DNA from 3 places in the Streptomyces sp. NPDC006259 genome. Region 1 is predicted to be linked to each of the others. Evidence: riboswitches for the same ligand, from Rfam matches in the RefSeq annotation. Region 1 holds a riboswitch; each other region holds the start of a gene.

Region 1 (2,254 bases):
CCGTACTCGGCGGAGAGCGCGGCGGCGAAGTGGGAGCTGTTCCAGCCGTCCACGACGAAGGAGATCACGCCGACTCGGGGCGCGTCGTCGCCGAAGAGGGACAGGATCCTCACCTCGGGGACCTCCGCGAGGCCCGCGCGGACCTTGTCGATGAGGTACCGCTCGCGGGCGACCAGCGTGTCGAAGCCCGCCTCGGTGAGCGCCTTGCAGGCGGAGGCGATGGAGTAGGCGCCGATGACGTTCGGGGAGCCCGCCTCGTGCCGGGCGGCGCTCTCGTGCCACTCGACGTCCACTCCCCCGTCCTGGCGGCGGGTGACCTTGCGGCTGGCGCCGCCGCCGGCGAGGTAGGGGTCGGCCGCTCGCAGCCAGTCGGCGCGGCCGGCCAGGACCCCGGAGCCGAAGGGGGCGTACAGCTTGTGGCCGGAGAAGGCGACCCAGTCGACGTCGAGGTCACGGACGGACACCGGGTGGTGGGGGGCGAGCTGGGCCGCGTCCAGGACGATCCGGGCGCCGTGGGCGTGGGCCGCGGCGGCCAGTTCGCGTACCGGCCACAGCTCGCCGGTGACGTTGGAGGCGCCGGTCACGCAGACCAGGGCCGGGCCGTGCGGATCGCGGCCGGCGAGGGCCCGCTCCAGGGTGGCGACGGCCTGCCCCGGTGTGCGCGGGGCGTCGAGGTAGGTGACCCGGGCGTCCTTCCAGGGCAGCAGCGAGGCGTGGTGCTCGGTCTCGAAGACGAAGACCTGGCAGCCGGCGGGGAGGGCGGCGGCGAGCAGGTTCAGGGAGTCGGTGGTGGACCGGGTGAAGACCAGCTGGTCGTCGGGCCGGCAGTCGAGGAACTCGGCGACCGTGCGGCGGGCGTTCTCGAAGAGGTCGGTGGAGAGCTGGGAGAGGTATCCGGCGCCGCGGTGGACGCTGCCGTAGTAGGGGGCGTAGGCGGCCACGTCGTCCCAGACGCGCTGGAGGGCGGGGGCGCTGGCGGCGTAGTCGAGGGCCGCGTAGCCGACCTCTCCGCCGGTGACGAGCGGGACGGTGACATCCCGGCCCAGCACGGGCAGCGGGGCGCGAACGGTCTGGGCGGCGGCAGCGGTGGCGACGGACATGGCTGAACTCCCGTGACAGGCGTGCGGATTCGCCGCGCGAGCGGGTACGGCTCGAGCGCGGGAAACGGTGAAGGGGGGATGCGGAGGCGGGGCTCTGCGGCCCTATCGCATTCGCTTGCTCACGGAAGGCTCCTCGACGACCAGGACCCCTGGAAGTGCTCACTCGGAACGAGTGCGAGGGGTCCGCGCTTGCCGTAGACCTTGCTGTCTGCGGCCTGGTCCTCACCCGGGGCACCCCGCCACGGACGGAGGGTTGCCGGACAGTCGGCCGGGGCCTCATGACTGTCGCTCATGACCTGGTACAGCATCCTGCCATACGATCACCGGCGCGCAAGGCGCGGTCCATGTCCTGAGACGGACGGATCCGGACCGCGCCCCGCGGCACAGCGGGCCCGCGCTCAGGCGTGGGTGGCCGCCGCCCAGCGTTCCAGGGTCCGCTTGGCCGCGCCGGAGTCGAGGGACTCCGCGGCCCTGGCCATGCCGTCCCGGAGCTGTTCCGGGAGCGGAGCGGCGGTCGGCTCCAGGGCGACCAGGGCGGCCGCCGAGTTCAGCAGGACGGCGTCCCGGACCGGGCCCGTCTCGCCGTCCAGCAGCCTGCGCGCCACCTCGGCGTTGTAGGAGGCGTCGGCGCCCCGCAGGGCCTCGACGGGAACGAGGTCGAGGCCGACGTCCCGCGGGTCGAACGACTCCTCGGTCACCTTGCCGTCGCGGACGACCCAGACCCGTGAGGTGGAGGTCGTCGTCAGCTCGTCGAGGCCGTCGTCGCCGCGGAACACCAGCGAGGAGTTGCCGCGCTCCGCGAAGACGCCGGCCACGATCGGCGCCATGCGCGCGTCCGCGACGCCGACCGCCTGGGCCCGGACCTTGGCCGGGTTGGTCAGCGGGCCGAGCACGTTGAACACCGTGCGGATGCCCAACTGGCCACGGGCCGCGCCCGCGTGACGCAGCGCCGGATGGAACTTGATGGCGAAGCAGAAGGTGATGCCGGCCTCCTCGGCGACCTCGGCCACCCGCTGCGGGGTCAGGTCGAGGCGGACGCCGAGCTTCTCCAGGACGTCCGAGGCGCCGGACGCGGAGGACGCGGCCCGGTTGCCGTGCTTGACGACCTTGACGCCCGTGCCGGCCACGACGATCGAGGACATCGTGGAGATGTT
Region 2 (2,254 bases), on a different contig from region 1:
GCCGGCGCACGCCGATCGGCTCGCCGTTGACGCTGACGTAACCGATCTCGGGCTTCTCCAGGTGGTTGATGACCCGCAGCAGGGTGGACTTGCCGGAGCCGGACGGGCCGAGGACGACGGTGACCTCGCCGGGCCGCACCGTCAGGTCGACACCGTCGAGCACCCGGTGGGCGCCGTACCACTTGTGGACGTCGTGCACCTGGACGGCGGCGGGCCGCGCCGCGGCCGGCTCGGCGGCCCGCGGGGTCGCGGTGACGGTCTCGGCGGTCATACGGCGGCCTCCCTGCGCGCACGCTCCCGCAGGTCCCGCAGGCCGGTGCGCAGCTTCTGCAACGGGGTCGGCGGCAGGGAGCGGGTGGCGCCCCGCGCGTAGTACCGCTCGACGTAGAACTGGATCACGGAGACGAGGCTCGTGAGGATCAGGTACCAGACGGTGACGACCAGCAGCAGGGGCACGATGTCGCCGGGGTAGGTGGAGCCCATCGACTGGGCGGTGCCGAACAGGTCGAGCAGCGACACGTAGAAGACCAGCGAAGTGCTCTTGACCAGGCCGATCAGCTGGTTGACGTAGTTGGGGGTGATGGACCGCAGGGCCTGCGGGAAGACGATCCGCCGGAACTGGTAGCCCTTGGGCAGGCCGAGGGCGGACGCCGCCTCGTGCTGGCCCTGGTCGACGGAGAGGATGCCGCCGCGGACCACCTCGGCGGCGTAGGCGGCCTCGTTGAGGCTGAGGCCGATCACGGCGATCGCCATGTCGGTGGCGAGCCGGGACTCGTCGAAGCTGAAGAAGGCGGGTCCGAAGGGGATGCCGACGCTCAACGTCTTGTACAGGGCGCTGAAGTTGTAGAGGAACAGCAGCACGACGATGAGCGGGACGGAGCGCAGCGCCCAGACGTAGGTCCAGCTCGCGGCGCGCAGCACCGGGCTGCGGGAGAGCCTGGCCAGGGCGAGCAGGATGCCGCCGAGGAGGCCCAGCACCGCGCTCCAGGCCGTCACTTCGAGGGTGATCAGCAGTCCGTCGAGGATCGTCGGGCGCAGGAACCAGTAGCCGAAGCGGTCCCATTGGTAGAACGGGTTGGTCACCAGGCCGTGGACGAACTGGGCGGCCAGCACCAGGACGACCGCGGTGGCGATCCAGCGTCCGGGCCGGCGCAGCGGCTGGACGCGCTGGGCGGTGAGCCGGTGGCGCGGCGGGGGTACGGCGGGTGGTGCCTCGGCGAGGGCCACGGCGCCTGGGGGTTCACTCATGAGGGGCTCCGGCGGGAGTCGGGGCACCCCGGATCACGGCGGGCGTGGGTGGCCGCGGCGGCGCGGCGGGGCGGCGGTGGCCGCTCCGTGACGGGCCGGCGCGGCACGGCGCGCGGATGCGTACGGGGAACCGGGGTGGGGCGGACAACGGCACACCGCGCAGGCGGTGTTCGTCAGGAACGCGGTGACGGGGCGAAGGGTGTGAGGGGTTCAGCCCCGACAGCGGGCACGGCCCGGCGCGGTACACAGCGCGCTGTTCACGCGGAGGAGATCGACGGCGCGGTCGGCGACGAGGACGTCGAGGTACGGCCGTACGCAGCCGCGGAGGCGGCGGGGCGCCGTCCGAGAGGCTGCGTACATGTCCGTCACCGTCACTGTCCGGCCCCGTGGGGCCCTCGCGCTTACCGAAACGTCTACCGAACGTCATCCGGTCCGGTCGTCACCTGGGGCACCCCACCGCCGAGCGAGGGTTGCCGGTCAGCAAGCCAGGGCTTGTCGCTGACGCTCATGACCGTTCTGGGTCGTAAGTTAAGACAGTCGCCCGAACGGTTGTCAACGCCGGTCCAGCCACTGGACCGGGTCAGGACCGCGCGACCTGCGCCTCCGTGCCCGTGACGGGGGTCGTGTGGCTCGCCCAGTCCAGTATCTGGACGGCCGAGCCGGCGGCCTCCAGACCCTGACAGCGGGCGTGGTGGCGGCGGTTGACGCCGTCGAGGTCGAGATGGCCGCCGAAGGCGGGGTGCGCGGCCAGCCGGCGGGCGTACTCCCACAGGGCGGGGTGCCCGGCGACGCGGCGCACCGTGTCGGCGTCGAGGTGGTGGCGGTGCACGGTGTCGAGCTGGACCAACGTCACCCACAACTCGACGTCGGCCGCCGTGATCTGCGTGCCGATCAGATGGGGCCGGGCGCTGAGCCCTTGTTCGAGGACGCCGAGCGTGCCGAGCAGCGTGTCGAGGGCCGCGGCGCGCTCCGACGCGTCGGCGCCGGCCGCTCCGGCGCGCTGGGC
Region 3 (2,254 bases), on a different contig from region 1:
CGCCGAGGGTCGCGCCCTCGGCCGCGACCTCGGCCCTGCCGCCGGTGTAGGTGCGCAGGATGGTGGGGATGCGGACGGTCACGCTCATGCGAGGCCAGCCTCTCGGAAGGAGTCCAGGTTCGGGCGGATGGTGGCGGTGAGGCCGGTGCCGGCCACCGCGTCGAGGGTCTTGAGGCCGTCCCCCGTGTTGAGGACGACGGTGGTCTTCGTCGGGTCGAGGAGACCGTTCTCGATCAGCTTCCTCGTCACGCCCACGGTCACGCCACCCGCCGTCTCGGCGAAGATGCCCTCGGTCCGCGCCAGCAGCTTGATCGCGTCGACCACCTGCTCGTCGTTCACGTCCTCCACCGCGCCACCGGTACGGCGCGCGATGTCCAGGACGTACGGGCCGTCCGCCGGGTTGCCGATGGCGAGGGACTTGGCGATGGTGTTCGGCTTCTGGGGCCGCACGACGTCGTGGCCGGCCTTGTAGGCGGCGGACACCGGGGAGCAGCCCTCGGCCTGCGCGCCGAAGATCTTGTACGGCCTGTCCTCGACGAGACCGAGCCTGATCAGCTCCTGCAGACCCTTGTCGATCTTGGTGAGCTGCGAGCCGGAGGCGATCGGCACGACGAGCTGGTCGGGCAGCCGCCAGCCGAGCTGCTCGCAGATCTCGTACGCCAGCGTCTTGGAGCCCTCGGCGTAGTACGGCCGCAGGTTGACGTTGACGAAGCCCCAGCCCTCGCCGGCCGGGTCGCCGATCAGCTCGGAGCAGAAGCGGTTCACGTCGTCGTAGTTGCCCTCGATGCCGACGAGTTCGCCGCCGTAGATCGCGGCCATGACGATCTTGCCCTGTTCCAGGTCGTGCGGGATGAACACGCAGGAGCGGAAGCCGGCGCGGGCGGCGGCGGCGCCGACGGCACCGGCCAGGTTGCCCGTGGAGGAGCAGGACAGGGTCGTGAAGCCGAAGGCGCGGGCGGCCTCGATGGCCTGGGCGACGACGCGGTCCTTGAAGGAGTGCGTCGGGTTGCCGGAGTCGTCCTTGACGAACAGCTTGCCGGCGTCGACGCCCAGCTCGCGGGCCAGGTTGTCGGCCTGGACGAGCTTGGTCCAGCCGGGGTTGATGTTCGGCTTGTCCGCCACGTCGGCCGGGACGGGCAGCAGCGGCGCGTAGCGCCAGATGTTCGCGGGTCCCGCCTCGATGCGCTTGCGGAGTTCCTCGGTCTCATAGGACGAGAAGTCGTACGCGATCTCGAGCGGGCCGAAACACTCCTCGCAGGCGAAGACCGGGCCGAGGGGCACGCGGTGTCCGCACTCGCGGCAGGAGAGCGCCGCGGCGGGACCGAGATCGACGGAGTTCGTGGTGGTTCCAACTGTCTGCGCAGCCATGTGAGGCGAGGCCCTTTCTCCTCATCTTCCTCACGACGCATCTCGCCGTGAGACGGATTTGGCACCTTCCCTAGCCGGGAGCCTCGCCACGTCAACGTGCCGAGACCGGCTGGAGGGTTGCCGGGGCTTCATCGGGCCGTATCCCTCTGCCCCTCTGGATGAGCGGTATGAAGTTGTGAACAACGGCGACCTCGGACATGCGATGGTCATCCGCGTTGTTCAAGACTGTAACCGAAGGCCAGGACAGTTGAGATAGACGTCCGAACCGCGAGATGGATCACACCGTCACCCCGCGTGCACCACGTGTGATCACGACTGTGAGGAGCCGCAGACCGTGCTGAAAGAAGCTGAAGCCTGGCTGGCCACCCGCTCCTGGTCCGTGACCGACCGCCCGCTGCACCGCGTCCTGGCCGCGAAACGTGCCTCGGGCCAGACGGTCTCCGTGGTGCTGCCCGCCCTGAACGAGCAGGAGACGGTCGGTGACATCGTCGCGGTCATCCGCCACGACCTGATGCAGCAGGTTCCCCTGGTCGACGAGATCGTCGTGGTCGACTCGGGCTCCACCGACCGTACGTCCGAGGTCGCGGCGGCGGCCGGGGCGCGCGTCGTCCACCGGGACGCGATCCTGCCCCGGATACCGGCCGTGCCCGGCAAGGGCGAGGTGCTGTGGCGGTCGTTGCTCGTCACGACCGGGGACATCGTCTGTTTCGTCGACGCCGACCTCAGGGACTTCTCCTCCGACTTCGTCACGGGGATCGTCGGACCGCTGCTCACCGACCCCGGAGTCGATCTGGTCAAGGCCATGTACGACCGCCCGCTGGACGGCGCGGCGGGCCAGGGCGGCCGGGTCACGGAACTCATGGCCCGCCCCCTGCTCAACATGCAC

The links. A riboswitch is a leader RNA that binds a small molecule or an ion and turns the genes downstream of it on or off. The one in region 1 is predicted to bind S-adenosylmethionine.
Region 2: another riboswitch for S-adenosylmethionine. It lies ahead of ACFYO5_RS14470 (amino acid ABC transporter permease); the one in region 1 lies ahead of ACFYO5_RS01875 (aminotransferase class V-fold PLP-dependent enzyme).
Region 3: another riboswitch for S-adenosylmethionine. It lies ahead of thrC (threonine synthase); the one in region 1 lies ahead of ACFYO5_RS01875 (aminotransferase class V-fold PLP-dependent enzyme).

What each region holds. Positions count from the first base shown of each region.
Region 1 covers NZ_JBIAHY010000001.1:415,402-417,655, forward strand. Annotated here, with positions in the region: gene ACFYO5_RS01875 (aminotransferase class V-fold PLP-dependent enzyme) at 1-1,100, opposite strand, end outside; SAM riboswitch class IV at 1,281-1,397, opposite strand; gene trpD (anthranilate phosphoribosyltransferase) at 1,499-2,254, opposite strand, start outside.
Region 2 covers NZ_JBIAHY010000003.1:691,941-694,194, reverse strand. Annotated here, with positions in the region: gene ACFYO5_RS14475 (amino acid ABC transporter ATP-binding protein) at 1-271, opposite strand, end outside; gene ACFYO5_RS14470 (amino acid ABC transporter permease) at 268-1,248, opposite strand; SAM riboswitch class IV at 1,641-1,761, opposite strand; gene ACFYO5_RS14465 (glutathione S-transferase C-terminal domain-containing protein) at 1,829-2,254, opposite strand, start outside.
Region 3 covers NZ_JBIAHY010000008.1:264,060-266,313, forward strand. Annotated here, with positions in the region: gene ACFYO5_RS30945 (MoaD/ThiS family protein) at 1-88, opposite strand, end outside; gene thrC (threonine synthase) at 85-1,368, opposite strand; SAM riboswitch class I at 1,387-1,533, opposite strand; gene ACFYO5_RS30955 (glucosyl-3-phosphoglycerate synthase) at 1,703-2,254, shown strand, end outside.